DNA from 2 places in the Thermobifida fusca YX genome. Region 2 is predicted to be linked to the other one. Evidence: predicted binding sites of a transcription regulator. Region 2 holds the regulator's gene; the other holds the start of a gene.
What was found. Region 2 encodes LexA, which represses DNA repair genes until DNA is damaged. Its sites were predicted from a motif close to TCGAACANNTGTTCGA; they were not measured.

Region 1 (14,660 bases), 710 kb from region 2:
CCCGCGTCGAAGTGGGGCGGCGGCTGGCCCGGCAGCACCCGGCCGATGCAGACGTGGTCATCCCCGTCCCCGAATCGGGCACGCCCGCGGCCGTGGGCTACGCCGAAAGCAGCGGCATCCCGTTCGCCCAAGGGCTGGTGAAGAACTCCTATGTGGGCCGCACGTTCATCCAGCCGAGCCAGACGCTGCGCCAGCGCGGCATCCGGCTCAAGCTGAACCCGCTGCGCGAAGTCATCGAAGGCAAGCGGCTGGTCGTCGTCGACGACTCGATCGTGCGGGGCAACACCCAGCGGGCCCTGGTGCGGATGCTGCGCGAGGCGGGCGCTGCCGAGGTCCACGTCCGGATCTCCAGCCCGCCCGTGATGTGGCCCTGCTACTACGGCATCGACTTCGCCACCAAAGCCGAACTGATCGCGGGTAGCCTCTCCGTCGAAGAGATCTGCCAATCCATCGGCGCAGACTCGCTCGGCTTCATCGATCTCGATGAACTGGTCGCAGCCACCAGAGTCGAGAAGAACCGGCTGTGCCGGGCCTGCTTCGACGGCGTCTACCCGGTCGAGGTCGACGAGGACTCCCGCGGCAAGTACCTGTTGGAGAAGTCCTGCGGCGCCCCTAAGCGCCCCTAGCCGCCGTCACGTTCCCAGCCGTCTGTGTGCCTGCGGTCCAGCCGCACGGCAACCTACGACTACAGAAGAGGTTTTCCGTGTCAGAGCGCGCCCCCACCGCTTATGCCGCCGCCGGCGTCGATATCGCCGCCGGGGAACGCGCGGTGGAATTGATGAAGCGACATGTGGCACGCACCCACCGGCCGGAGCTCGTCCCCGACGCCAGTGGTTTCGCCGGGCTGTTCCGGCTCGATCTCTCCAAGTACACCGCCCCCGTGCTGGCCACCTCCACCGACGGTGTCGGCACCAAGGTGATGCTCGCCCAGGCATTGGACCGGCACGACACGATCGGCATCGACCTGGTCGCCATGGTCGTGGACGACCTGGTGGTCAGCGGAGCCGAGCCGCTGTTCCTCACCGACTACATCGCCTGCGGCTCCGTGGTGCCCGAGCGGATCGCCGAGATCGTCAGCGGGATCGCGGAAGGCTGCTGCCAGGCGGGATGCACGCTGATCGGCGGGGAGACCGCGGAACACCCCGGTGCGATGGGTCCCGACGAGTACGACCTGGCCGGGGCCGGAACCGGGATTGTGGAGGCGGATGCCATCCTCGGCCCGGACCGGGTCCGCGTGGGCGACGTGGTGATCGCGATGGCCTCCTCCGGCCCGCACTCCAACGGCTACTCGCTCATCCGGCGTATCGTGGCCGACGCCCAGCTCGACCTGCACGCGAACGTGCCGGAACTGGGCGGCCCGCTCGGCGAAGTCCTGCTCACCCCTACGAGGATCTACGCCAAGGACTGCCTGGCGCTCGCCGCCGATATGGAAGTGCACGCGTTTGCCCACATCACCGGGGGCGGGCTTGCCGCGAACCTGGCCCGTTCCCTGCCCGCTACCGCGGACGCTGTCGTGGACCGCGCTTCCTGGGCGCCTCCCGCGGTCTTCGGTTTCCTCGCCCGCCACGGCCAGGTCTCCCAGGAGGACATGGAAGCCACCTTCAACATGGGCGTGGGCATGGTGGCGATCGTGGCCGAGGACGCCGCGGAGCGGGCGCTGGAGCTGCTCGCGGAACGCGGAGTGCCCGCCTGGGTGCTGGGCTCTGTGATCCCCGGTTCCGGGAAGGTGGTGATGACCGGGGAATACCGTTCGTAGACATGCGAAACCGGGGCTTCTCAACGGTGAGAGCCCCGGGTTTCGCCGCTGTCTAGATGTCTGGCTCGGCGGTTCCGTCGCCCAGAGTCGCTCGATTTACTCGAGAGTCACGCGATCCGGAATCCGGTCCCGTGCGATCTGTCTCTGGTCGACGTGGAGATCAGCAGATCAGCGACGTTCTGAGTCGGAGCCATCGCTGGGCGGGTAGTTCTCCGCGAAGTCCGCGTAGCGCTCGATCAGCTCGTCGTAGGGGTCCCGGTACGTGTCGTCCGGTGAATCCGAAGACTTCGACGCACCCCCACCGACACCCAGCTCTGCCCGAAGCCGATCAAGGTCCGTGTTGACGGTGCTGTACTTCAACCGCCGGGCGACCTTCTGCTGCTTGGCCCTGGCACGGCCGCGCCCCATTGGCTCGACCCCCTCAACGATTGGGTTCTTCCAAACCCGTTCACTAGCAAAACCGCATTGCCGGGCTGGCGGCCATCACCGAACTGACGACAGGCCCCAGCTTTACGTACGAATACAACCGTACCCGGTTCAGAGGCGACGTGCCTACGCCGCCCGTGTCCTACCGAGCGTGCCGCTTGTGTCACGCCCGTGGAGGACGGGATTGCGCGACGCACAACCCTGAGGTTTCACCTCCTACAGACTAGGAACGCCGTCTCGTCCCGCTTCCTTCCCCGCACCAGAGCATGCCCCGCGGGACGGGACCGGATCCCGGTGCGGGTCACGTGTGAGGTTACTCTCCTTGCCACGGTGCCCTTCAGCGGGACCGCTGTCCGAAAACTGCCGCCATTCCAGGCGAAATCCCCGCACGTCGGCGCCGTTCTGTGCCACTATGCGAACGTGCTCCCCTATCCCGCCTACCTTCGCCTCTACCAACCACTCTCCGTTTTTCCCCGTCGCGAACGGGAGTACTGGAAGGCGTATGCGGAGTCGCCGCGGTATCGGGGGCGGCACGAGGCGATGGCTGCTGAGCACGCGGAGAGCCTGCACCGGCTGCTCTCCAAACCGCCGCTGGCTGCGCCCCTGGCAGAGAGCAGCGACGCCTACATCCACCGGGTCGGCGACGAGCTGCTGGTCTGTCCTTGGCAGACACGGCTGCGTTCCTGGCTCGCTTTCTCCACGTTACAGGCTACGACGTCGCGGCGGCTATTCCAGAGTTTCCTGCCGGACTTGGTCGCCCAGGAGACCCAGCGCGATTTCGAGCGATGGCAGTCCCGCACCGGTCGCACGCGGCCTCAGATCCTGACCAGCACGTGGGAGGTGCCGCTCCCCTGGTTCGTGCTTTTCGATGCCGCAGAGCGCCATCTCGTCCTGGACCAGGCCGGGGAGGAGTACCGTCCTCCTGCGCCTCATGGCGGGGCGTGCCCCCAGTGTGCGACCTCTCTTCCCGCTTTCCAGCAGACGCCGGTGCGCGCGCTGCTCTACCTCACCCGGGCCGCCGACGCGCTTCCTCGCCTGGTGAGAGCGGTTCGCCTCGTGAGCGGATACTCCCCTGCGAGTTCCTCCTTCCTGTACGCCTTGGAACGACTGGAGGAGTGGGTGAGCGCGGTGGCGCACCCCCGCGCACTCCTGGAGCTTGACTACGGCGGCCTTGTCCTCCTCATGGACGACGCCACGCTGCGGTCGGACCAGTCGGTCGCGGAGGTGCATACGGCACTGACCGCGATCGAACAGGACCGGCCGGAGCTGGTGGCCGCAATGCGCTTGCGGCTGCGGACGCGGTGGAACGCGATCCGCGCGCTCCGCCACGCCAATTGAGGGCCCTGCGGGTTTGCCCGCCTTCGCGCTCACCGCGCCCAGTGTGCAGGCTCACAATCCCCGTTTCCCCCGGTGGCAAACCTGGTTCGCCAGGTTTCTCGGGAGGTGTTTCCGGTTGTCGCAGGGTGGACGCGGGGGATGGCTCCATAAGCCTCTTAGTTGACAACAAAATTACCAAAGGGGGACATACCCTTCGATAGACGGCGATATAGACTGCACTGGGACCGTTACAGAGAGCAACGAGAACATTCGAGAACCCCTACCGCATAGGGGTTTCCACGCCGCGCGTCTGCGTTGGCGGCCGTCCCAGGCCTGCCACCGGCGCCCTGACCCGCACAGGAGGAAAAAGGCCAGACCAACCATCCACGACCGCACCCGAGGAGGGGGAGCATCCCCAGTTAAGGATGCGCTGTCTTTGCGTTTTCGGTCAGCCGGATTACCGAAACCCCCGTCCGAGAATGAAGTTTTGACCGAATACGCCACATGCCACTAAACGTATCGCTAGAATCACTCAGCGTGACGCGCTACATGTGCGACTTTGCAATCCCATTTGACAAAGTCGCGTTAAGTGGTCGCACAATCACCTCGGGTGATGCCAATATAGACCTCAGGGAAATATTGGACATCCGGACCAAGCGCCAGGATTGAAAAGTCTCAAGGATCAACACACCGATCCGGGAGGAGAGGCCGTACATATGTCAACTCGCACGCCCGAGGCGGAACCCCTGTTGACCCCTGCCGAGGTCGCCACGATGTTCCGCGTGGACCCGAAGACCGTCACCCGGTGGGCGAAGGCTGGAAAGCTGACGTCGATCCGCACCCTCGGCGGTCACCGCCGCTACCGGGAGACCGAGGTTCGCGCCCTGCTGGCCGGGATTCCCAGCCAGCGTAGCGAGTAGCCCTCCTCGCCTCGACCAATTCGGCGGGATGGCGGGGGGACGCCCGCGATACCCGAAAGAGTAGAGAATCTCGAGGGGCGGGCCGCTATGGCGGTCCGCCCCTCAGCATGGCGCGGCGTCTCTTGCACAGACCCACTTCAGGACAGCACTTCCCCCTCGATGTAGTCGGTCCCGATCTGCTCCCAGTGGAGGAAACGTTCCGTCTCCCCCAGCAGCATGGCGGTCAGCCACACGGCCACGCCCACGTCGTCCGCGGCTCCGAAAAGGGGGATGAACAGCTCAGGAACGAGGTCGATGGGGGAGATGATGTAGGCGAGAGCGGCGAGCAGCAGCACGATCTTCGAGGTAGACAGCTCGCGGTACTGCCCGCGCATCCGGGCTTTCAGCATGCGGGGAAGGGCTTTGACCCGGGCCGCGAGGGACGGCTTCCCGGGCTGGGTGCTCTCATAGACCAGCTTCATGGCGGCAGCGCCGGCCGCAGCACGATTGGACTTGCGCATTCCTCCACCTCGTCGGGTCCGTGCGCCCGGAGAAGTTCCGGACGTCTCTTGCGATATGACGTGTCTCCGTTCGGTTCTGTTCCCTGCCCCGCCCAATCCCACGCCCGACACATCCCGCTTTGTCCGCCTGTTCCCCGCGTGCGTTCGGTAACCGATGTGGCATAGGTTGGTTATGGTCATTGCGGCCACACCCATTCCACCGTTACGACTGTCTGTTCCGGAGGAAGCATTACCGCCCGAGTGCCCGCTCCCCCGCGCCTGCTGCGCCTCCTCGCAGCCGTTACCGGAATACTGCTGACCACCGCGTGCTGGACGCCTCCCCCGGACGCCCGCCCGCCCATGGCAGAGACCGCCTCGCTTCCTCTGCCCAGGCCGGACGACATGCCCGGACCGCGCGACACGCCCGCACCGTCGCCTCCGGCTGCGCCGCTGCCCCTCGACGGCGCCGTAGTCGTCGTCGACCCGGGCCACAACGGCGGCAACGCTGACGCGGCCCGCGAGATCAGCCGCGCCGTTCCCGCAGGCCCCAGCACCAAGGAGTGCGACACGGTGGGCTCCCGGACCGAGGACGGCTACTACGAGCACGAGTTCACGTGGGAGCTGTCCCTCCTCGTCCGCGACCGCTTGGAGGAGCAGGGCGCAACCGTCATCCTCACCCGCGACAGCGACGACGGGGTCGGTCCCTGCATCAACGAACGCGCCAAGATCGGCAATGAGGCTGAGGCGGACGCGGCGATCTCCATCCACGCCGACGGCGCCGCCCCCGGCTCACGGGGCTTCCACGTCATCGTCCCCGGTGAAGTCCCTGGGTTCACCGAACCGATCCTGGAGTCCTCCTACGCCCTCGGCGTAGCGCTCCGCGACGAATTCCACGCGGTGACCGGACACCCCTACTCCGACTACCTCGGTGAGGAAGGCATCGACGTCCGCACCGACCTGGGCGGGCTCAACCTGTCCACCGTGCCCAAGGTGTTCCTCGAAGTCGGCAACATGCGCAACCCTGAAGACGCGGCCAAGCTCACCGACCCCGAGTGGCGTGCCCTCGCCGCGGACGGCATCGTCGCCGGGATCAGCCGGTACCTCGAGGAGGCGCCAGCGCGGTGACCCGCAGCCGCCTGGCACGGCGGCACGGTTCCCCGCTCGGACCCGCTTCCCCACAGGGTGCCCCGGACACTCCGGGTTCGCTTTGTATGGTGCTGATCACTTCCTGACTGCACAATGGGTGCTATGCCACTGACATCCAGTGACGTGCGCGACAAGCGGTTCAGCACCTCGCGCCTGCGCCTAGGGTACGTCCAGGAGGACGTCGACGCCCTGCTGCGCCGGGTGGAGGAGACGCTGCGCGCGCTTGAGCAAGGAACCCGCCCCACAAAGCTCATCACCGCCTCCGACGTAATGCGCGCGCAGTTCCGCACCACGGTCATGCGGCCGGGCTACGACGAAGAGGAGGTGGACGCCTTCCTCGACGAAATCGCGGAAACCCTGCGGGAACTCGGGCTGTACTCGCAGCAGTTGCGCACCGGGAAGCACAGCGCCGAATACTTCCGCCGCGAGGCCGCCCCCAAGCCCCGGGAACCGGTCTCCCCGCGCATGCGCCCAGAAGACATCCGGAACAAGGGCTTCCACACCACCCGGCTGCGGATCGGCTACTCAGAGGAGGAAGTCGACGCCTTCCTCGACCTGGCCGAGGCCACGGTTGCCGCTCTGGTGGAGGGCAGGCCCCAGGAGGCCCGGTTGACCGCATCACAAGTGCGCGGCGTCCGCTTCTCCAGCACGCGGTTCCGTCCCGGCTACGTAGAAGAAGAGGTGGACGCGTTCCTCGACGAGATCGCCGACGAGCTGGAACGCTACGGCCTGCACTGACCTCGGCGGATCAGTCGGCGCGCAGGCTCGCGAGCAGCAGGTCGGCGTAGTACTCGCCCAGCTGGGCGCCGTCCAGCTCGCCGTCGGCCCGGTACCACATGCTCAAGTGGTGGATGGAGCCGAAGAAGTAGTTGACCACGATGTCCGCCGGGATCTTGTCTTGGAATACCCCTTCACGCATCCCCTCCTCGACCAGGGAGCGGAACAGCTCGTGGTAGGCGCGGCGCTCCTTGCGCACCTCGCGCTGGCGGTCCGGCGAGAGCATGTGCAGTGAGCGGAAGAAGATGACCATGTCGTCAAGGTTGTCCACGGTGGTCTTGACGACATCGGCGGCCGCTGCGTGCAGGCGTTCGGTGACGTCTCCACCTCTCTCGACGATCTGGGCGAGCCGGCTCATCTGCAACTGCAGCACGCGCTGGTAGATCGCGAAGAGCAGGTCGTCCTTGGAGGTGAAGTAGTGGTACATCGCCCCCTTGGTGACCCCGGCTGCCTCAACCAATTCTTGGACTGAGACGCGGTCGAAACCACGCTGGGCAAACAGCCGGGTGGCCTCGGCCAGGAGGCGGTCCGGCACGGAAGGGGAGACCGTGGTGGACTCCGCTGACTGCGTCATGTTCCCCTACACCTCTCGCGTCCGCCGCGGATCTGCGGCGCCGTCACTCCCCGGATGGGCACGTCCCCTCAGCATAGAACACGCGACATACCGACCAGTCTGTCGGTTCGGGTAACCATGGCGGGGAAACCCTGACACCATTGTGTTCCGGAGCTCACCCACCGCTCAATCCAGCAAGAATGAACGGTAAGGGTTTTCGTATTAAGGTCTAGCTTCGACCCGCTGCCACAGACTGTCCCACAACCGAACCTATGTTCGATAAAGTGCGCGGGTGAGTCTTTACAACGAGCAGATCGACGTCCGTTCCACCACTAACGACGCTCCTGTCCTCTTCTCCTGGCGCGGCACCCTCTACCGGGTGCGCCGCGTCATCGGCACCTGGCACGGCACCAGTTCTGAGGCCGCCAGCGAAGTGCGGCTCGTCCGAGTCGCCGCCGAATCCGACCACGGCCACCGCGGCATCGCCGACATCGTGCTCGACACCGCGACCAACCATTGGACGATGCGTCGTCTGTGGTACTGACCGGCTACGGCGCGGTCCCATCCGCGCCGACTTCCACCTCCACGGTCGTCTTTCCTTGCAGCTCGCAGAGGGCCTGCCCGGCGGTGATCTCGGCCACCCACGCCGTGAAATCCGCCGGGTCGGTCCCGTACAGCGCGACATCGATCTCCACGTCGGCCCCGTACCGCACGTCCACGACCCGGTGCGGCGACTCCCGCAGATCGCTCTCCAACCGCCCGGCCTGCTGGTAGTCGGCGAGCACTGTCACCACCGGAAGAGAGCGGCGCTCCAAGATCCCGACCTCGTCGATCGCCGCGGCCACCGCGCTCCCATACGCCCGGATCAGCCCGCCCGCGCCCAGTTTGATCCCCCCGAAATAGCGGGTCACCACCGCAGCCGTGTCCGTCAGCCCGCGGTGCCGCAGCACTTCCAGCATGGGCACCCCCGCGGTCCCGGCGGGCTCCCCGTCGTCGCTAGACCGCTGGATCCTGCCGTCCTCCCCCACAATGTAGGCCGTGCAATTGTGGGTGGCGTTCCAATGCAGTTTGCGCCGCTCCGCAATAAACTCCCGTGCCTCGTCCTCGCTGCTCACCCGGGCAAGCGCGCAAATGAACCGGGACTTTTTGATCTCGATCTGGTGTTCGCCGCCGCGTCTGATCGTTCTCATGCCGCCTTCGATCGTATGCGCCGCGTCCCGGCCCCAGCATGCTCTGTATGGTCGGTGCCATGCCGACACCTCCCTTCGTCCTCCGCTTGCGCGAGCAGGTGGGCCACGCCCTGCTGCCCCTCGTCGGAGTGACGGCCGTGGTCATCGACCCTGCCGGGCGCATCCTCCTGCACCGCCGCGCCGACGACGGACGCTGGTGCACCCCTGGCGGCCTCGTGGAACCAGGCGAGCAGCCAGCCGCCACCCTGGTGCGGGAACTGGAGGAGGAAACCGGGCTCCGCGTCCACCCGGAAACCCTGGTCAGCGCCGTCATGGAAGCGCCCTACACCTACCCCAACGGGGACCAGGTGCAGATCCTCGACCTCACCTTCCGGTGCCGTCCCCTCTCCGGGGAAGCCCGCGTCAACGACGACGAGTCGCTCGACGTGCGCTGGTTCGACTACGCCGCACTCCCGCCCATGCCCGGCCGCATCATGCGCCGCATCAACCACGCACTCGAAGGACGAGTCGGCTGGTTCGACCGCCGCAACGGCCCGTGGAGCGAGACCTGACCGTGCCGGGCAGGCGTCGCCGGCGCGCCCCACACGCTGCTGGGCCGCGCCGGATCCGGTCAGTTCGGCAGGTTCTCTTCGATCGCCCTGATGATCTCGGGGTCTTCAGGCTCCACCTGGGGCCGGAAGCGGTACAGCACCCTGCCGCCGGGGGCGACCAGGAACTTTTCGAAGTTCCACTGGACATCCCCCGCCAACCCCTGGGAGTCCCGAGCCTTGGTCAACTCGACGTACAACGGATGCCGGTTGGGGCCGTTGACCTCCATCTTCTCCAAGATGGGGAAACTGATGCCGTACGTGGTGGCGCAGAACAACCGGATCTCCTGGGCATCCCCCGGCTCCTGGCCGCCGAACTGGTTGCACGGCACCCCGATCACCGAGAACCCCCGGTAGGCGTACGCTTCCTGGAGCCTCTCCAGGCCGCTGTACTGGGGGGTCAGGCCACACTTGGAAGCGACGTTGACGATCAGCAGCAGTTGCGTCTGCGGCAGCCGGAACGGCTCGCCCTCCAACGTCCGCAACTCGCTCTGGTAGATCTTCATGTCCCGGAGCCTAGCCTCAGCCCCCTGCCCGTCCGAAGACCCCACAGGCGAATCCTGCCGCGCCGCATGCCGAACCGTCCCGTGCTCACTCCCCCGCGGGCCTAGGATCGTGGCGCAGGCAATCCGGCACAGAGAGTTAGGGAGCGTCATGCGCAGCAGACAGCACGGCCTTTTGCGGCTGGTCACCAGCGTGGTCCTCCTGTCTGCCGCAGTGTCCTGCACCGGTGAGGACAGCCCCGAGCCGGAACCGTCGCCCACCCCGCAGCCGACCCCCACCGTCTACGCGGGGGAAGCCCCGCCCGGGCTCGCCGCCCAGCCGCTGCGCTACCTGCACGACCCTGCGCAGCCCGGCCAGGACATCCTCAGCGACCCCCTGGGGGTGCGCATCCACTCGGTTGGCGACGCCTTCCTCATCAGCTCCAACAGCGAAGAACGGCACCTGCTGCAGCACGCGGCCGACGGCACAGTCCTGTGGCAGGGGGAATCCCACATCGAACGGTTCACCCAGGACCGGGACGGCGCAGACGTCTTCGAAGTGAGCACCCGCACCGGCGACCGGGTGACCCGCACCGTGGTGAACGAGGCCGGGGAAACCGTGTGGACCGGCTCCGACCCCCGGGAGAGCTACCTCAACGGGCTCGTGGTGCGTGCCCCCGCCGAGTGGAGCGCCAGCGACCCGTACGGCACGTTCACCCTCCGCGACCCCGCCGCGGACGGCGTGGAATGGTCCTACGAGTTCACCGCCCCCGACGAGGCGGAAGCCAGCAGCGCCGAGGACCGCGACACGGCAGACGACGAAGACGACGCAGCAGAGCAGGCCGCCCACCTGGGAGTCCCGGTCGGGGCGCGCGACGAAGTCGTGCTGCTCGACGACGGCGCGGGCCTGCTCCAAGCCCGCGACCTGACTGACAAAGGGGCGCTGCTGTGGAGCGTCTCCGGTGACACGGTCGCTGCCGACGACGGCCGCACCCTGTCCGCTCCCCGGCCGCGCCTGGTCGGCTTCTACTCGCTGCCGGCCGACGACACGTCGCCCAGCGACGAGGCAGACGACGAAGACACCGACGCCGAGGCGCAGCCGCGCCGCACCGTCCTCGTCCGCTGGAGCAGCCCGGAAGAATCCTCGCTGCTCTCCCTGCACGACCTGCGCGACGGGGAGACCCTGTGGACGCTCACCGAACCCGGCAGCAACACGGTCGGCCGGGCTTTCGCTACCACCCCGGTCACCGGAACCGTGTGGAACGGCACCACCGGGGTCCTGCTCGTGCCGCAGGCCGACGCCACCACGTCGCTCATCGCCGTGGACCTGGTGTCCGGGGAAACCCTCTGGGTGTTCGAGGACGCTGTGGAACGGTCGATCGCCCCGCGCTTCGCCCTGGCCGGATACGTCTACGGGGACACACGCGCCGAAGACGGGGGTACGCAGGTCGTGTTCGACAGCAGGACCAAAGACGTCGTCGCCGACGACCTTTCCGGCTATGTGGAAGCGGTGACCGACGACGGGTACGCCCTCGTCGTCCAGAACCGCCAGCGGTTCGTCTTCGCCCCCGAAACCCCGCCCGGCGGCACCGCCACTCCGTCACTGTCCCCCACAGAGCGTGGCTGAGATGCGCTTTCCCTGAACCCTGGTGCCCGGCGAACCGAACGCCATTCTCTACTATCCGGGGTATGAGCGTGCCGGAGAACACAGCCACGGCGACCGGTGCTCTGCCCTTGGCAGCTGAGTTCCCCTCGGTGACGAAGGAGCAGTGGCGCGAACTGGTCGCGGGAGTGCTGCGGAAGAGCGGGGTCGACGTCGAGTCGGCGCCCGAGACGCCCGAAAGCCTCCTGACCACCACCACTTACGACGGGATCGCCATTCAGCCGCTGTACGACAGCGGCGACGACATCGAATCCGGTTTCCCCGGCCTTGCGCCGTTCATCCGGGGAGCACAGCCACAGGGCGCGGTTGTCGAGGGCTGGGATGTGCGCCAGCGCCACGCTCACCCCGACGCCGCGACCGCACGCAACGAAATCCTCGAAGACCTGCACAACGGCGTCACCTCGATCTGGCTGGGCGTGGGCGCCGCCGGAGTGCCCGTCGACCGGATCGACGAGGCGCTCGCCGACGTCCACTTGGACCTGGCCCCGGTCGTCTTGGACGCCGGAGCCGACTACGAGGCTGCCGCGGCCGCCCTGCTCGCCGCCTACGCCGACCGGAACCTGCCGGACAGCGTGGTCTCCGGCAACCTGGGCATCGACCCGCTGGGAGTCGCTGCCCGCACTGGGGAGCGGGCCGACCTGGCCGCGGCCGCGCGTTTCGCTGCCCCGCTCGCCGCCACCCGGCCCCAGTTGCGTCTCGTTGTCGCCGACGGCACCCCCGTGCACGAGGCCGGCGGCTCCGAAGCGCAGGAACTGGGTGCGGCGATCGCCGCTGGCGTGGCCTACCTGCGTGCGCTCACCGACGCCGGGCTGGACCTGGCGGACGCGGCTTCCCGGATCGAATTCCGGTTTGCGGCCAGCGCCGACCAGTTCCTCACCATCGCCAAGCTGCGTGCTGCGCGCGCCATGTGGCACCGGGTCACCGAAGTGTGCGGGCTCACTGAACCGCACCGCGGCATGCGCCAGCACGTCGTCACCTCCGCGGCAATGATGACCCGCCGCGACCCGTACGTGAACATGCTGCGCACCACGCTGGCGTGCTTCGCGGCGGGAGTCGGCGGCGCGGACGCGGTCACGGTCCGCCCGTTCGACCACGCCCTGGGGCTGCCTGATGCACTCGCCCGGCGGATCGCTCGCAACACCCACTCGCTGCTGCTGGAAGAGTCCCACATCGCCCGGGTCATCGACCCGGCGGGCGGCTCCTACTACGTGGAACGCCTCACCGCCGACCTGTACCAGCGCGGCTGGTCGTTCTTCCAAGAGCTGGAAGCCGCCGGCGGCATCGTGGACGCGCTCGCGTCCGGGCTCGTGGCTGACCGGGTGAACGCGGTGTGGGAGGAGCGCCGCGTCAACCTGGCCCACCGCCGCGACCCGCTGACCGGGGTGAGCGAGTTCCCCAACCTTGACGAACCAGTGCTGGAGCGGGCTCCCGCGCCTGTGGTGCCCGTGGCGGACGCACCCAACGTGCTGCGCCCGCGACGCTACGCCGCCGGTTTCGAGGAGCTGCGCGACCGGTCGGATGCGACACTGGCCGCCACCGGTCAACGGCCCCGGATCTTCCTGGCCACGCTGGGCCCGGTCGCCGTGCACACGGCCCGGGCTACTTTCGCCGCCAACCTGTTCCAGGCGGGCGGGATCGAACCGGTCAGCGGCGGCGGCGCCGGGCCCGAGGAGGCCGCGGCCGCGTTCCGGGAAAGCGGGGCGCGTGTCGCCTGCGTGTGTTCCAGTGACCGGGTCTATGCCGAACAGGCCGCGGCCACGGTTGCCGCGCTGCGTGAAGCAGGCGCGGAACGGGTACTGCTGGCCGGGCGTCCCTCTGAGGACTTCTCCGCTGCCGGGGTCGACGACTTCGTGTTCACCGGCTGCGACGCACTGACCCTGCTCACCGACCTCACCGACTTCCTTGGAGCAGCCCGATGAGCGCGAACATCCCGAACTTTGCGGAGATCGCTGCGGGCACCCCCGCGGCGGCCTCCAGTCCGGAACAGGCCGAGCGGTGGCGTCAGGCGCTCGTGGAAGCCACCGGGAAGAACCCGGACGCACTGGTGTGGGAGACCCCTGAAGGGATCAGCGTCAAACCGCTGTACACCCAGGCTGACCGGGAAGGCTTGGACTTCCTCCGCACCTATCCAGGGTTGGCGCCGTTCCTGCGCGGCCCCTACCCGACCATGTACACCACGCAGCCGTGGACGATCCGGCAGTACGCGGGCTTCTCCACGGCGGAGGAGTCCAACGCGTTCTACCGCCGCAACCTGGCGGCCGGCCAGAAAGGGCTGTCGGTCGCGTTCGACCTGGCCACCCACCGCGGCTACGACTCCGACCACCCGCGGGTGGCGGGCGACGTGGGCATGGCCGGGGTGGCGATCGACTCCATCTACGACATGCGGCAGCTCTTCGACGGCATCCCGCTGGACCGCATGAGCGTGTCCATGACCATGAACGGCGCAGTGCTCCCCGTGATGGCCCTCTACATCGTGGCCGCGGAGGAGCAGGGGGTGGCGCCCGAACAGTTGGCGGGGACCATCCAGAACGACATCCTCAAAGAGTTCATGGTCCGCAACACCTACATCTACCCGCCGCAGCCGTCGATGCGGATCATCTCCGACATCTTCGCCTACACCTCCAAGCGGATGCCGCGGTTCAACTCCATTTCGATCTCTGGCTACCACATGCAGGAGGCCGGGGCTACCGCGGACCTCGAGCTGGCGTACACGCTGGCGGACGGGATCGAATACATCCGCGCCGGGCTCAACGCCGGGCTGGAGGTGGACGCTTTCGCGCCCCGCCTGTCGTTCTTCTGGGCGATCGGCATGAACTTCTTCATGGAGGTCGCCAAACTGCGTGCCGCGCGGCTGCTCTGGGCGAAGCTGGTCAAACAGTTCTCGCCGAAGAACCCCAAGTCGCTGAGCCTGCGCACCCACTCGCAGACCTCCGGCTGGTCGCTGACCGCCCAGGACGTGTTCAACAACGTGGTGCGCACCTGCGTGGAGGCGATGGCCGCCACCCAGGGCCACACCCAGTCCCTGCACACCAATGCGCTGGACGAAGCCCTGGCACTGCCCACCGACTTCTCCGCGCGGATCGCCCGCAACACCCAACTGGTGCTGCAGCAGGAGTCCGGCACCACCCGGGTGATCGACCCGTGGGGCGGCAGCGCGTTCGTGGAGCGGCTCACCTTCGAGCTCGCGGCCCGCGCCTGGGGACACATCCAAGAGATCGAAGAAGCCGGGGGCATGGCGAAAGCCATCGACGCGGGCATCCCCAAGATGCGGATTGAAGAAGCCGCGGCCCGCACCCAAGCGCGGATCGACTCCGGACTGCAGCCGGTCATCGGGGTCAACAAGTACCGGCCGGAGACCATGGAC
Region 2 (14,660 bases):
CGAGTGGCTCCTACGACGTCCGGGCACTCCAGGAGAAGTGGCAGGCCCGGTGGGCAAAGGAGAACCCCTTCACGGCTAGCGAAGACCCGGCCGACCCCCGTCCGCGACGCTATGTGCTCGACATGTTCCCCTACCCCTCAGGTGACCTCCACATGGGGCACGCTGAGGCGTTCGCGATCGGCGACGTCATCGCGCGCTACCACTTCGCGCGCGGGGAGAACGTGCTGCACCCGATCGGCTGGGACTCTTTCGGCCTGCCCGCGGAGAACGCCGCCATCAAACACAACTTCCACCCGGCCGAGTGGACCTACACCAACATTGAGACCCAGGCCGAGTCGTTCCGGCGCTACGCCATCTCTTTGGACTGGTCCCGTCGTCTGCACACCAGCGACCCCGAGTACTACCGCTGGAACCAGTGGTTCTTCCTCCGGTTCTTCGAACGCGGTCTGGCCTACCGCAAGGACGGCCTGGTCAACTGGTGCCCCAAGGATCAGACCGTGCTCGCCAATGAGCAGGTCATCCAGGGCAAGTGCGAGCGCTGCGGCACCGAGGTCGAGCGGCGGGCGCTCAACCAGTGGTACTTCAAGATCACGGACTACGCCCAGCGGCTGCTGGACGACATGGAGCAGCTCGAGGGCAAGTGGCCCGAGCGCGTGCTGACCATGCAGCGCAACTGGATCGGCCGTTCGGAAGGCGCTGACGTCCAGTTCACTATCGAAGGCCGCGAGGAACCGGTCACCGTCTTCACTACGCGACCCGACACCCTGTACGGGGCGACGTTCTTCGTGGTCGCCCCCGACTCGCCGCTGGCCGACGAACTGTGCGCGCCTGAACAGCGGGAAGCGTTCGAGGCCTACCGCACCCAGGTCAGCAAGCTGAGTGACATCGAACGCCAGTCGACCGAGCGGGAGAAGACCGGCGTCTTCCTGGGCCGCTACGCGATCAACCCGGTCAACGGGGAGCGCATCCCGGTCTGGGCGGCCGACTACGTACTGGCCGACTACGGCCACGGCGCGATCATGGCGGTGCCCGCACACGACCAGCGCGACCTGGACTTCGCCCGCAAGTTCAACCTGCCGGTCCGTGTTGTCGTGGACACGGGCGAGCCCGACCCCGCTGAGACGGGGATCGCCACCCCCGGGGAGGGCACGCTCATCAACTCCGGTCCGCTGAACGGCCTCAGCAAGAGCGAAGCGATCCCCCGCATCATCGAGATCCTCACCGAACGCGGCACCGGCAAGGCCGCCGTCAACTACCGGCTGCGCGACTGGCTGGTGTCCCGCCAGCGGTTCTGGGGCACTCCCATTCCGATCATCCACTGCCCGGAGTGCGGCGAAGTTCCGGTCCCCGACGAAGAACTGCCGGTGCGCCTGCCCGACCTGCGCGGGGCTGCCCTAGCCCCCAAGGGGGTCTCCCCGCTGGCCGCCGCCACCGACTGGGTCAACGTGTCCTGCCCCCGCTGCGGCGGGCCCGCCAAACGGGACACGGACACGATGGACACCTTCGTCGACTCCTCCTGGTACTTCTTGCGCTACTGCTCGCCCAACCTGGACACCGCGCCGTTCGACCAGGAGAAAGTCGCCAAGTGGGGACCGATCGACCAGTACGTCGGCGGTGTCGAGCACGCGATCCTGCACCTGCTCTACAGCAGGTTCTTCACCAAGGTCCTCTACGACATGGGCATGGTGCCGTTCACCGAGCCCTTCGTCCGGCTGCTCAACCAGGGCCAGGTCATCAACCAGGGCAAGGCCATGTCCAAGTCGCTGGGCAACGGTGTGGACCTGGGGCAGGAGATCGACCGCTACGGGGTTGACGCCGTCCGGCTGACCATGGTGTTTGCCGGGCCGCCGGAGGAAGACATCGACTGGGCAGACGTGTCCCCGGGGGCATCGGTGAAGTTCCTCAACCGTGCCTACCGGGTGATGGCGGAGGCCGCAGCCGCCTCTGCACCGGGGGTGGACCCGGCCACCGGCGACCTGGCGCTGCGGCGGATGACCCACCAGACCCTGGCGAAGGTTACCGAGGCCGTGGAAGCCCAGCGGTTCAACGTCGCCATCGCGCGGATCATGGAACTCGTCACCGCTGCTCGCCGGGCGATCGACTCGGGCCCTGGCGCCGCCGACCCCGCGGTGCGTGAAGCCGCTGAGGTGATTGCGATCACCTTGGGTCTGTTCGCTCCCTACGTCGCCGAGGAAGGCTGGGAGATGCTCGGCCACACCGGATCGGTGTCGGTGGGCACCTGGCGGGAGCCCGACCCTGCGCTCCTGGTCCAGGAGAGCGTGACGTGCGTGGTCCAGGTGGCCAGCAAGGTCCGCGACAAGCTGCAGGTCTCCCCGGACATTTCCGCGGAAGAGCTGGAGCGGCTGGCCCTCGCCTCGGAGAAGGTCCAGAATCACATCGCCGGACGTGAGATCCGCAGGATCGTGGTCCGTGAGCCCAAACTGGTCAACATCGTGGTCGCCTAAACGCCGACCACTGCTGAGGTACCGCAACCGGGCCGCCGCCCGCAGCCGGACCGTGGGCGGGCGCGGAAGAGGAGAACACGACGATGGACGAGGCGAGGCGGCGCACAGTGGTGCGCGGGGCCGCGGTGGTGGGCGGCGCTGCCGTGGTGAGCGCCGCGGCCATCACCGGCGGCCTGCTGTGGGCGAAGCACGGTCCCGCAGTGGAGGCCGCTCCCACGGACGCGTACCCGCAGCCGCCCGCCTGCACGTCAGTGCCGAGTGCGACCGTGGAAGGCGCGGTCCCCGCAGCAGTGCTCGAAGCGGAGACCGTTGGGCCGCTCCCGCTCTCCGCCGGCCGGTCGTGCGTGTGGTCCTCACTGGACGCTTCCGGTGAGGACCCGCGGATGCTCATCGTCTCCTTCCGCGCCCACTTCAGCGACAGCCAATCGAGCGGGGAGGAGCGCGCAGCAGCAGAACTGGACGCTTTGGCGGAGGGGGAGCTGTCGCGCGGGGACACGCTGGTGCGGCCCGCCGGGGTCGGTGAGGGAGCCGAGGCCGCGACCAGGGACCGCAACCTGACGATCCGGGTCTGGTACGGCGGGGCCGACGCCGGGGAGAAAGTAGCGGCGATCGCCGCAGAGGTGGCGGCGGCCCTGTAACGGAGCCGGGAAGCCGGACCGTCCGCTCCGCCCGGCTTGGGGAGATTACCGCGAACTTTATCGCGGTAAGCGGCTTCTTACCCGGTGAAGTGATGCTCAGGGATCGGGCTCCTCTGCCAGACCTCCCGTCCGAACCAGCGAGTAACGTTGGCTCGGTGGCAGAGGAAGAGCGTCGATCTCCGGACAGGTGAAGGGAAGTCCATGGTCCAGCCGCCTCCCCCCGGCGGGTCCGCCACCCTCCATGAGGAGCCGCGCGGCAGCGGACGCGGCTGCGCGGTGGCTGTGCTGGTCAGCGCAGTACTCGTCCTCGTGCTGCTGGGGTGCGGAGGAGTCGGCCTCCTCGTCTGGCTGCGCGGTCCCGGCGGGGACTATGCGGAGGCCCCACCGTGCGCCCTCGTCGAAGAGAGCGGAGTCCTTGACCAACTGGTCAAGGGGTACGTGACCGACCTCGACGCTCCCGTAGACACCCAGGGCGCTACGTGGTGGGACGGCACCCAATGCCGGTGGACGACCACGGAGGATTCTCCCGGGATGCCGTCGAGCGTGAGTGTGGCCTTCATCCGCAGCGGAAACCGTTTCGGCCACGGGGGAGAGGCCTCCGCCCGAGCCGATCTGAAACGGGAATCGGAGGACAACGCGACGACCGCCGTGACGGGACTCGGAGACGAGGCCGTGCGGTGGTACGACGCCACAACCCTGCACGGGTGCGTGGCGGTGCGGAAGTCCAATCTCATGATCTCCGCTTGCTACGAGGCCAGCACGGACTTCTCCGCCACCCGGGAGGTCTCTGCGGAAGAGGCAATGGACGGTGCCGTGAGCGTGGCCCAGGAGATCGTCGCGACCCTGGAGCAGGAGTGAATCCGCTTCCAGCAGTCGAGAGCCCTGCCGGGGCGGCCTCCGCCAGGGATGCCGTGAAACCCCGCACACGAACGACCTTCCACTGTTGTTGGATAAGGATCATCCCATGACCCAACCTTCTTCTCCCTCGTCGCCGCACGGGCCGCAACCCCCGTACGGATCCCAGCCCTACGGCCCCCCGCCTCCTCCCCCCGGGCAGCCGCCCCACGGGGCGCAGTTCTCTCCCCCGCCGTACGGAGCGGGAGGATATCCGCCTGCTCCGCAGAAGACAGGGAGAAACGGCTGCTTGATCGCCGGGATCGTCGTGGGCGCGGCAGCGGTCCTCGGTATCGCCGGGATCCTCGTATTCGCCGCTCTGAGCAGCAGCGACAGCACCTCAGACCAGGAGACGTCCGCCACCGGGGAGACCTCGGACTCCCAGGGGACGACCTCGTCCGAGGTGGAAGGGGACTTCACGATGCTGCCCGGCTGCTCGGTGGGGGAGCACAGCGAGCTGGAACGGCTCGTCCCCGACTACCGCGGGGAGGTTGAAGACGTCGACACCGGCGGCCAGGAATGGTGGGAAGGGCAGCACTGCTCCTGGGACAACGTCAACAGCCTGGGCAACGGCAGCTACGCCTTCCTCACGATCATGCTCAACGACCCTGGGGAGCGCTACCACACCAGCGACGACCTGGAGTGGTATTCCCAGGACTACACCACGACGGAGGTCTCCGGCCTCGGTGAAGGAGCCGTGTCCTGGTACGACAGTGAGAACCAGGTCGGCTGTGTTGCCACGTACGTGGCGAACCTGTCGTTCGCGTCCTGCTACGACAAGGTGAACTTCGGGGTGTCGCTTCCCGAGGAGGAGGCGATCCAGGAAGCGGAGACCTTGGCCCGCGCCACCCTCGAAGAGATCCGCCGCGGCGACTACCAGTAACGGACCGTTCCAGACGAGAGTGACCAGTCCTGGCCGTCCCCAGTGCGTGCCCCTTGCGGCGCGCCTGGGGCGGCCAGGCCAGTGGAGACAACGGGGCGGAAAATCCTACGAGAAAACAGCGGTAACAATTACCGACAAATGGCCCAAAAAGGACAATTCAGAGATTAATTACGGGGTCGTATCAAACTGAAGCGAAGTCGTTATACCTTGCGAAGAACGGTGACGACTTTGCCCAGAATGGTCGCAGAATCGCCGTTGATGGGATCGTAGGCGCTGTTTCGCGGCAGCAGCCAGACGTGTTCTCTGTCACGCTTGAAGACCTTGACCGTGGCCTCGTCGCCTAGAAGCGCGGCCACGATATCCCCGTTGTTAGCGTCAGGCTGCTGACGGACAACGACCAGGTCACCGTCGGCGATAGCGGCATCGATCATGGAATCGCCCACGACGGTGAGCATGAAGAGCGTGCCCTCTCCGACAAGCTGCCGCGGCAGGGAGAGCACATCCTCGACATGCTCCTCCGCCAGAATCGGGCCGCCCGCCGCGATCCGGCCGAGCAGGGGAATGTCCACGATTTCCTCGGAGCCGGAGAGCCCGCCGAGTTCCCTTCGCGTGCGTCCGGAAGTTTTATGTGGAATACGAATTTCCACCGCTCGGGGGCGGTTCTGATCGCGGTGAAGGTACCCCTTGCGTTGCAACACCTTCAACTGGTGCGCGACACTTGAGGGGCTAGACAGCCCCACCGCCTCCCCGATCTCCCGGATGGACGGCGGATATCCCCGCTCACGCACGTAGCGGTGGATGACGTTGAGGACACTCCGCTGACGTTCCGTGAGTGTCGGAGCGTCACCTGTCTGCTCGGCAGAGGACCCCACGGAGTCATCCGTGCGGACCGGGTGGAGTGCGGAGACGGAACTCTCCTCCGTGTAAGGCTGGTGCCCTCCGCGGTTCTCCTCCGGCACGTCCGGCCTCCTCGGCGGTTAGTGTCCTCCGTTGGGGACTGTCGGCTTGCTACGACATCAATGCTCGTTCCGAAGGTCGAGGGCGTCGGCGTGATAGGACCGACGCCGATGCTCTACCGGAGCGAAACACATTCCACGTTAGTCCTTGGACAAGGCAATATCAAACAAACGTTCGAGATGATGCTGAAAAATTTCCCAGAATGCGGTAGTAATCGAACGCCGGTTCTGGTGGGCGGAGGTTCGAAGGGAAGGACGATGTCCCAGGCCGCGTTGCCGCATGCCCCCACGCCATCCGCTGCCCGCGCTTCCTGTCGGTCTACGAGCGACACGGACGCTGCCCGCGGCGGTCTGGAAACCGATCTTTACGACTGGTCCAAGGAGGTACCGGAGTGGATCAATGACGTCCCTCCACCCGAGGTCCGGCGAAGTCCGGCCAGTCCCGCCCGTAAACGGGCCGTACGCCCCGTCCCCGCAGGGCCCCCGCGGCTGACCAGGAGAGGACGGATCGTCCTGTTCTGCCTGCTCGGCACGGCAGCCGCCGCCGGCTGCGCCCTGTTCGCCGTAGCGTTTCTGGCCCTCAGCGCCTCCAACGCGGACGCTTCCACCGACACGCTCCTCCACCTCCCCGAACGGTCACGCACGGTCGTGGTCAACGAGGGAGACACGCTCTGGGAGATCGCTGAACGACTCCGTCCCGCAGAAGACCCGCGCAAGACTGTGGACGAGATCGTCGAGATCAACGGCCTCACCGAACCGGTGCTCACCCCAGGACAGGAACTCGTTCTACCATCCCCCTGAGACAGACGCTTCGCTCCCGCACACCGCACAGTTGCGAACATCTCCAGCCACACACACCGTTCGCAGTCCGAAGCCGTGCGTGGCGACACGCCGGACGGACTTGTCTCAGGTTGCGTCTAAGACTCTCTAGCCGTAGGTTAACGGCCACTAGATCTAGTGCCTTCGTGGATGAAACCATCCACAAATTGTGGTTGTCCGGTGTTGACCTGGGAAGGATGACAAACAGTGCGCTGTCCCTTCTGCCACAACCAGGACACCCGGGTGATCGACAGCCGGGCCGCAGAAGAAGGTACAGCGATCCGACGCCGTCGCTCCTGCCCGGCCTGTGAGAGAAGGTTCACCACCCAGGAGACGGTGCTGCTCATGGTCACCAAGCGATCAGGAGCCACGGAGCCCTTCTCCCGCAGCAAGATCATTGCCGGAGTCCGACGGGCCTGCCAGGGCCGCCCGGTCACCGAGGACGCGCTCGCGCTCCTCGGACAGCGGGTCGAGGAGGAGATCCGCAGCCGCGGGGTTGCGGAAGTCAGCTCGCACGAGATCGGACTGACCATCCTCGGACCGCTGCGCGACCTCGATGAAGTCGCCTACCTGCGCTTCGCGAGCGTCTACCGCAGCTTCGAATCCCTCGAAGACTTCGAACGCGAGATCGCGGAGCTGAGGGCAGAGCGCACAGCAACCCAGGGCTGAACCCACCACCGGGCACCACAGCGTTCAACAAGCCATAGAGGACACTCAGGGTGCCGCCGGCTACGGCAGACGAACGGCGACCACCCTCGGATACACCTTTCCACCAAGGGGAGCGAAGCACGATGACCGAGACGGTGAGCGGCTCTGCCACGCGTAAAGGCAGAAAACCTCGCAGGGGGGTGAAGATCCAACGCGTCTTCACCACTCCTGGAGTCCACCCCTACGACACTGTGGAGTGGGAACGCCGCGACGTCGTCATGACCAACTGGCGCGATGGCTCGGTCAACTTCCGGCAGGATGGGGTCGAATTCCCCAAGAGCTGGTCGATGAACGCCACCCAGATCGTGGCCAGCAAGTACTTCCGCGGCGCCTTGGGCACCCCGCAACGCGAGTGGAGCCTCAAACAGCTCATCGACCGGGTCGTCGACACCTACACCGCAGCCGGTCGGGAGCACGGCTATTTCGCCTCCGACGAGGACGCTGAGATCTTCGATCACGAGCTCAAGTACGCCCTCGTCCACCAGATGTTCAGCTTCAACTCCCCGGTCTGGTTCAACGTCGGAACCTCGTCGAAGGCGCAGGTCTCCGCCTGCTTCATCCTGTCGGTGGACGACACCATGGAGTCGATCCTCGACTGGTACAAGGAGGAGGGGCTGATCTTCAAGGGCGGCTCCGGCGCGGGGGTGAACCTCTCTCGCATCCGCTCCAGCAAGGAGCTGCTCTCCTCTGGTGGAACCGCGTCCGGCCCGGTGTCCTTCATGCGCGGCGCCGACGCCTCTGCCGGAACCATCAAATCCGGGGGCGCCACCCGGCGGGCCGCCAAAATGGTGGTCCTCGACGTCGACCACCCAGACATCGAAGAGTTCATCGAATGCAAGGCACGCGAAGAACGCAAGATCCGGGTGCTGCGCGACGCCGGCTTCGACGTGGACCTGGGCGGCGCTGACATCATCAGCGTCCAGTACCAGAACGCCAACAACTCCGTGCGGGTCTCCGACAAGTTCATGCGTGCCGTGGAGAACGATGAGGATTTCGACCTCATCGCCCGCACCACCGGGGAAGTCATCAGCAAGGTCCGGGCCCGGGACCTGTTCCGCAAGATGGCTCAGGCCGCCTGGGAGTGCGCGGACCCGGGCATCCAGTACGACGACACCATCAACGACTGGCACACCACACCGGAAAGCGGTCGGATCACTGCCAGCAACCCCTGCTCCGAGTACGTCCACCTGGACAACTCGTCCTGCAACCTGGCTTCGATCAACCTGATGAAGTTCCTCGACGAGGATGGCTCGTTCCGCGTCGAGGAGTTCGAACGGCTCACCGAGCTGGTCATCACGGCGATGGACATCTCCATCTGCTTCGCCGACTTCCCCACCGAGAAGATCGCCGAGACCACCCGCGCGTACCGCCAGCTCGGTATCGGCTACACCAACCTGGGCGCCCTGCTCATGGCGACCGGGCACGCCTACGACTCCGACGGGGGCCGCTCGGTGGCTGCCGCGATCACCTCGCTGATGACCGCCGCGGCCTACCGGCGCAGCGCGGAACTGGCCGGGGTCGTCGGCGCCTACGAGGGCTACGCCAAGAACGCGGAGGCCCACAAGCGCGTCATGCGCAAGCACGCGGCAGCCAACGACGCACTCCGCCCGGTCGGACAGTTGGAGAAGCCGATCCACGACGCCGCCACCCGCGCGTGGAAGGAGTGCCTGGAACTCGGGGAACGCCACGGATGGCGCAACGCCCAGGCCAGCCTGCTCGCCCCCACCGGCACCATCTCCTTCATGCTCGACTGCGACACCACCGGCATCGAGCCCGACTTCTCCCTGGTCAAGATCAAGAAGCTCGTGGGCGGCGGGTCCATGAAGATCGTCAACCAGGGCATTCCGCGGGCGCTGCGCACCCTCGGCTACAACGAAGACCAGATCCAGGCCATCGTCGACTACGTCGCTGAGCACGGCCACGTCGTCGACGCCCCTGAACTGCGCCCGGAACACTACGAGGTTTTCGACTGCGCCACCGGCAAGCGCTACATCCGACCCATGGGCCACGTGGAGATGATGGCGGCAGTCCAGCCGTTCCTCTCCGGCGCGATCTCAAAGACCGTCAACCTGCCCGAGGAAGCCACGGTCGAGGACTTCGAACGCCTCTACTTCGAAGGCTGGAAGAAGGGCCTCAAGGCGCTCGCGGTCTACCGCGACAACTGCAAGGTCGGCCAGCCGTTGTCCACCACGAAGAAGGAAGAGGAGAAGAAGGAGGAGTCCCGCCCCGTCGAGCTCCGGAGCCCGGTGCGGCGCCGGCTGCCGAAGCGGCGTCCCAGCCAGACCATCTCCTTTACGGTCGGGGGTGCTGAAGGCTACATCACCGCCGGCTCCTACCCCGACGACGGGTTGGGCGAAGTGTTCCTCAAACTCGGCAAGCAGGGCTCTACGCTCGCCGGGATCATGGACGCCTTCTCCATCGCGATCTCCATCGCGCTGCAGTACGGGGTGCCGCTGCAGACCTACGTGGAGAAGTTCACCAACATGCGCTTCGAACCGGCGGGGATGACCGACGACCCCGACATCCGGATGGCGCAGTCGGTCGTGGACTACATCTTCCGCCGCCTCGCCCTGGACTACCTGCCGTACGAGGAGCGCGCCGCACTCGGCGTCTTCACCGCGGAAGAGCGGGCTGCCCAGGCCGCCGGCGAGGACCCGGCCCAGGTCGCTGCCCAAGTGGTCACCTACGCCCAGTCCGCGCCGGTCACCGAGACGCTGACCGCGCCTCCGGAACCGGAGCCGAAGCCGCGGAGTACGGTGGAGTCCACGGAGTCCCGCAAAGAGTTCAGCGCTGACGCGCCGCTCTGCGTGAGCTGCGGCACCAAGATGCGGCCGTCCGGAAGCTGCTACGTCTGCGAAGGCTGCGGCTCGACCAGCGGCTGCAGCTAACCGACTGCAGGGCATCCCCGCAGCCACGTCCCGCGAGGGCGGCCACCCGGCCGCCCTCGCGCATTTTGGGACGGTTGCTCTCTTGTTACTCGGAAGTCCGTATCCCTGTGAAAGGATGCCGGGACCGCGGAGGAATCGGAACCAGACGAGTGTCCACCGCGTCTGGACAGTATGTCCTCAACATCAATGGAGAGGAGTCCTCGCCTATGTCCTTTGCGCAAGCCGTGCGCGGGGCAGCAAGCGCGATCGCCCAAGGAGGCGATCCGCGCCAGGTGCTCAGCGACGCTGTCGACCAGGCAGCTGAGCAGTATGGACTCGACCCCGCGGACTTCCTGGCCGCACGCGACCAGAACGCTTCCGTGGGCACCCGGATCGAACAGCAGACCACGTCTCTAGCCAACGCGGGCGAGGCACTCAACCGCAGCCGCTACGAGCGCGGCCCCGAGGGACCCGTCCACGTCATCTGCCCCATGGTGATCCCGCGCGGCCGCACCGCGCGAGCCCTGCTCCCAGTGATCCTGCTCGTGATGCTAGGACTGGTGGGCAGCCTCGTCACCCTGCCGCTGCCGCACGCCACCATGATCTTCTTCGGTCCCCACTACTGGGTGCTGACCGCCGCGATCGGCGCCTTCAGCTGGTGGCGGCAGGGCATGGTCATGGTGCCCGACGGCTGCGTCGCGCTGATCAGCAAGTTCGGGAAGCTGGAGCAGGTCGTCGGTCCTGGCCGGGTCACCCTGCTCAACCCGTGGAAGCGGGTGTCCTACATCATCAACACGACCCGGGAATACCCCTTCAACGCCCCGATCCGGGAGGCGCCCACCAGGAGCGGCGTCAAAGCCTCGGTCGACCTGTTCCTCCAGTTCCGCATTGAAGACCCCATCGAGTTCGTCTTCACCCTGGGCGCGGTCCAAGGCTTCCAGGACAAGCTCAACAACGCCATCAGTGAGACGACCCGCAGCCTCATCTACGAACAGGAGGCCGCGAAGATCTACGACCTGGTCGGGGAGAACACCACCCGCCTGCTGGAGCAGCTCAACCAGCAGTTCCTGCCCGCGGTGCGCTTGACCAGTGTCAACATCACCCACGCGGAGCCGTCCAGCCAGGAGTACCGCATGAACCTGGCCGCCCCCGAGATGGTGCGGGTGGCGAAAGAGGCCTACACCTACGAGTACCAGCTCCAGCTCCGCAAAGAGCAGAACGAGGGAGACCTCAACAAGGAGCTCGCCTCCCTCAACGAGACCCTCTCCGGGATCCAGGCAGAGATCGCCCAGTACCAGGCGCAGATGGACACCGCCTTGGAGCGGGAGACCAACCGCGCCCGTGCCCTGGCCCGGCAGCGGTTCGTCGAGGCGGAGAGCACCGCGCAGGCCAATGCCGCGCTGCTGGAAGCGCAAGCCCTGGACATCCGCGCGGTCAGCGCGGCTGAGGCCCCCGAGATCCTCAACTACCGCTTCCAACAGGACCTGCTGGACAAGCTGGAAGCGGTGGCGGACAGTCTGCCGCAGCTCGTACAGGTCGGCGACGGCGACGCAGCCATCGACTTCCTCCGCGTGGCGCAGCAGCTCATCGGCGGCACGGACCCGGTGCTCTTCTCCGACGAAGAGATCGCCGCGCTCCGTACCCGGCTCGCCGAAATCCAGGAGCGTATCGCTGCCCGCGAACCCGAGATCGCCGCACTGCTCGGCGAGCAGGAAACGCCCCAGGCCACTGAGGCAACCCTCGCGGAGCAGAGCCCGGCATCGGAGGGGGAAGCAGGGGGCAGCCCGTCCCCCGGTGAGCCGCACACGGCGCACTACGACTCCGACCAGTGGGGAGGCCAGTGATGAGTCAGCCGGTCAGCCGCGGGAACTCCACCATCAAAGAGGCGCTCGCTTCCTGGGGTGACATTGCCCGCCTGCTGCGCGGCGGCGACCAGGGGGCGCTGGTCCCCGTCGTGATTCCCCGGGACAGCCGCGGGCTCAAATGGATGACCTTCGTGTGGGTGGGGATCTACCTGGTCCTGACCGCGCTGGTCGCCGCCCTGGCCGCAGGGGAGATCGTCGGGACGGTCATCGCGGTCCCCGCCCTGTTCTTCGGGATCATCTCGCTCGCCCTCGCCCTGCTGTGGTGGTGGCGCTCCTCCATCGTGGAGATCGAACAGGGCACCACGGGGGTGCTCACCAAGTTCGGGGCTATCGTCGCGGAGCTCGGACCGGGACGCCACTACCTGTGGCACCCGTGGACCCGCGTCGACTTCGTGGTGGACACCTCCACCGAAATCCCCTACAACGCCCCCGTGCTCGCCTGCCCCACCAAAGAGAACGTTCCGCTCAAGTCGATCGAGTTCTTCCTGAAGTTCCGGATCACGAACGCGACCGCCTTCGTCCGCACCATCGGCGCCAGCAACTTCGACCTGGTGCTGTCCAGCGCAGTGCAGGATGCGATCCGCCAACGCAGCCGCCTGGTGCAGACGGAGAACGCCCACGACCTGCGGGGCTCGGATGTCGCGGACATGCAGGAGCTGCTGAACCGGCAGCTCAGCCGGTACGGGGTGCAGATCATGGGCTGCAACATCCCCGACGTGCAGCTCCCCGACCAGTACCAGCAGCACCTGTCCACCCGGGAGCGGGTCGCCAAGGAGATGGTCGCCTACGAGCAGGAGTGGGAGCTGATCCGCAAGCGCCGCATCGACACGCTCCTGATGGACATCGAACGGTCCAAGAAGACCCGGGATGCCAAGATCGTCGAGGTCAACGCGGCGTTGAACCGGGCTCGCCAGGACGTGGCGCAGATGCTGGAGGAGCAGGAGACCGAGGCGCAGCGGGTGCGCTACGAGATCGAGACGCGGGGCCGGACCAACTTGGTCGCCGCCATCAACGAAGCCACTGCGCAGCGGCGGCTCGCCACCGCCTACCGCGACAACCAGGCGATGCTCCGCTACGAGCTGGCCCGGCGTCGACTGGAAGTGGGCGCCAAGCTCGCCGAACAGGCCCCCACTCCGGTAGTGGTGCGCACCGGCTCAGGGGCAGGGGACACGTCCGCGCTGTCCACGCTTCTGCTCGCCCAGCTTCTGCCGGGGATCACGGAACGCCGGACGGGCGGGCTCGGCTCCGTCATCGGTGCGCGCATCGAGGAAGGGGACGCGGTCCAGCAGGCGCAGGAGGCCATCGCCCACTACCGCCAGCAGGATCGGTAGTCCATCGGAAAACAGCCACGACAGACAGTGCGGGGGTGGGCTGGAAGCCCACCCCCGCACGTGGTTGCGGCCGAGGTCAGTGCTCGGTCCAGGAGTACCATTCGCCTCCGATGTGCTCGTAGACCCGGTTGCCGTGACCGGGCACGAACACGTCGGTCGGCAGCACTTTGGGGCTGTAGGCCAGCCCCGACTTCTTCAGCAGCCCGGCACCCTCCACAGTGAACAACGTCACACCTTCGAGCTCGGTGACCTCACTCACCGGGTAGAAACCCGTCCACTGCTCCTCCGGGAGGAGCACCGTGGAAGAGTTGGAGGTGGCTCGCAGCCGCAGCAGGTCGTCGGCTGACGCGTCCACCCGCGCCTGCAAGGGGACATCCGCGAGGGAGAGCACCACAGCGGCGAGGGCGATCAGCGGTGGAGTGAGCCAGCGCAGCCAGTAGTAGCGGATCATTGGCCGGGCCACCGTCATCGCGATGCCCAGCCGCAGCGCACCCATGGTGGCGAGCAGCGCACCCCCGCCGAGGCCCAGGATGAAGCTGGGCAGGTGGCCACCGGGCACGCTGTCCTCGTACAGCAGCACCAAGGCCACGATGACGCAGCTAGGCAGGTACAGCACCCCCGGGGGACGCGACGCCCAGGAGATGATCCGCTGGGCAAGGGTCGGCCGAGGCGCAATAGAGATGAGTTTGGCGACCGATTCCTCCCCGGTCCCTGGCTGTCCACCCTGTGGTGCGGGTCCAGTGGGCTCGGGAGTGGCGGCGGACATGAGGAGGCAGCCCCCAACAGAACAAAGGAACACGTGGAACGGAAAACAAGCGAACGGGCACGGTAACCCCACGAGGGAGCGGCCGCAGGGACGGCCGTGTGGGGCAGCCCGTATCTCTCCCAGAATAGGGGAAGCGGAGAGACCGACGTGCGCTACCGCGGAGTAGTGCGGAATCTCGCTACTCTGGCCGAATGGTGAAGGCATCAGCGACGATTCCCCCGCCGACCTACGACGTGGAACAGGAGCTCATCGCAGCGGGCGCCCGGGTCGTCGCCGGGCTTGACGAGGTAGGGCGCGGCGCCTGGGCCGGCCCTGTCCTGGTCTGCGCGGCGATCACCGACGGCTCGCCTCCCCCGGAAGGGCTCACCGACTCCAAACGGCTCACCCCGCGGCGGCGTACCGCCATGGCCGAACAGGTGCGTTCCTGGGTCCGCGGCTACGCCTTCGGCCAGGCCTCGCCCGCGGAAA

Region 1: a site for LexA is predicted at 7,639-7,654, ahead of TFU_RS13715 (DUF6504 family protein). Genes of this name have one in related genera too.

What each region holds. Positions count from the first base shown of each region.
Region 1 covers NC_007333.1:3,227,147-3,241,806, forward strand. The annotation lists gene purF (amidophosphoribosyltransferase) at 1-626, shown strand, start outside; gene purM (phosphoribosylformylglycinamidine cyclo-ligase) at 704-1,756, shown strand; gene TFU_RS13680 (DUF3073 domain-containing protein) at 1,925-2,164, opposite strand; gene TFU_RS13685 (hypothetical protein) at 2,603-3,520, shown strand; gene bldC (developmental transcriptional regulator BldC) at 4,216-4,419, shown strand; gene TFU_RS13695 (YkvA family protein) at 4,557-4,919, opposite strand; gene TFU_RS13700 (N-acetylmuramoyl-L-alanine amidase) at 5,160-6,023, shown strand; gene TFU_RS13705 (DivIVA domain-containing protein) at 6,138-6,782, shown strand; gene TFU_RS13710 (TetR/AcrR family transcriptional regulator) at 6,793-7,395, opposite strand; gene TFU_RS13715 (DUF6504 family protein) at 7,667-7,918, shown strand; gene TFU_RS13720 (YigZ family protein) at 7,923-8,564, opposite strand; gene TFU_RS13725 (NUDIX hydrolase) at 8,624-9,115, shown strand; gene TFU_RS13730 (glutathione peroxidase) at 9,175-9,657, opposite strand; gene TFU_RS13735 (hypothetical protein) at 9,806-11,260, shown strand; gene TFU_RS13740 (methylmalonyl-CoA mutase family protein) at 11,323-13,215, shown strand; gene scpA (methylmalonyl-CoA mutase) at 13,212-14,660, shown strand, end outside.
Region 2 covers NC_007333.1:2,514,120-2,528,779, reverse strand. The annotation lists gene leuS (leucine--tRNA ligase) at 1-2,465, shown strand, start outside; gene TFU_RS10645 (hypothetical protein) at 2,549-3,103, shown strand; gene TFU_RS10640 (hypothetical protein) at 3,305-3,961, shown strand; gene TFU_RS10635 (hypothetical protein) at 4,248-4,880, shown strand; gene lexA (transcriptional repressor LexA) at 5,081-5,839, opposite strand; gene TFU_RS10625 (LysM peptidoglycan-binding domain-containing protein) at 6,095-6,637, shown strand; gene nrdR (transcriptional regulator NrdR) at 6,863-7,324, shown strand; gene TFU_RS10615 (vitamin B12-dependent ribonucleotide reductase) at 7,447-10,251, shown strand; gene TFU_RS10610 (SPFH domain-containing protein) at 10,458-12,074, shown strand; gene TFU_RS10605 (SPFH domain-containing protein) at 12,074-13,426, shown strand; gene TFU_RS10600 (hypothetical protein) at 13,503-14,192, opposite strand; gene TFU_RS10595 (ribonuclease HII) at 14,384-14,660, shown strand, end outside.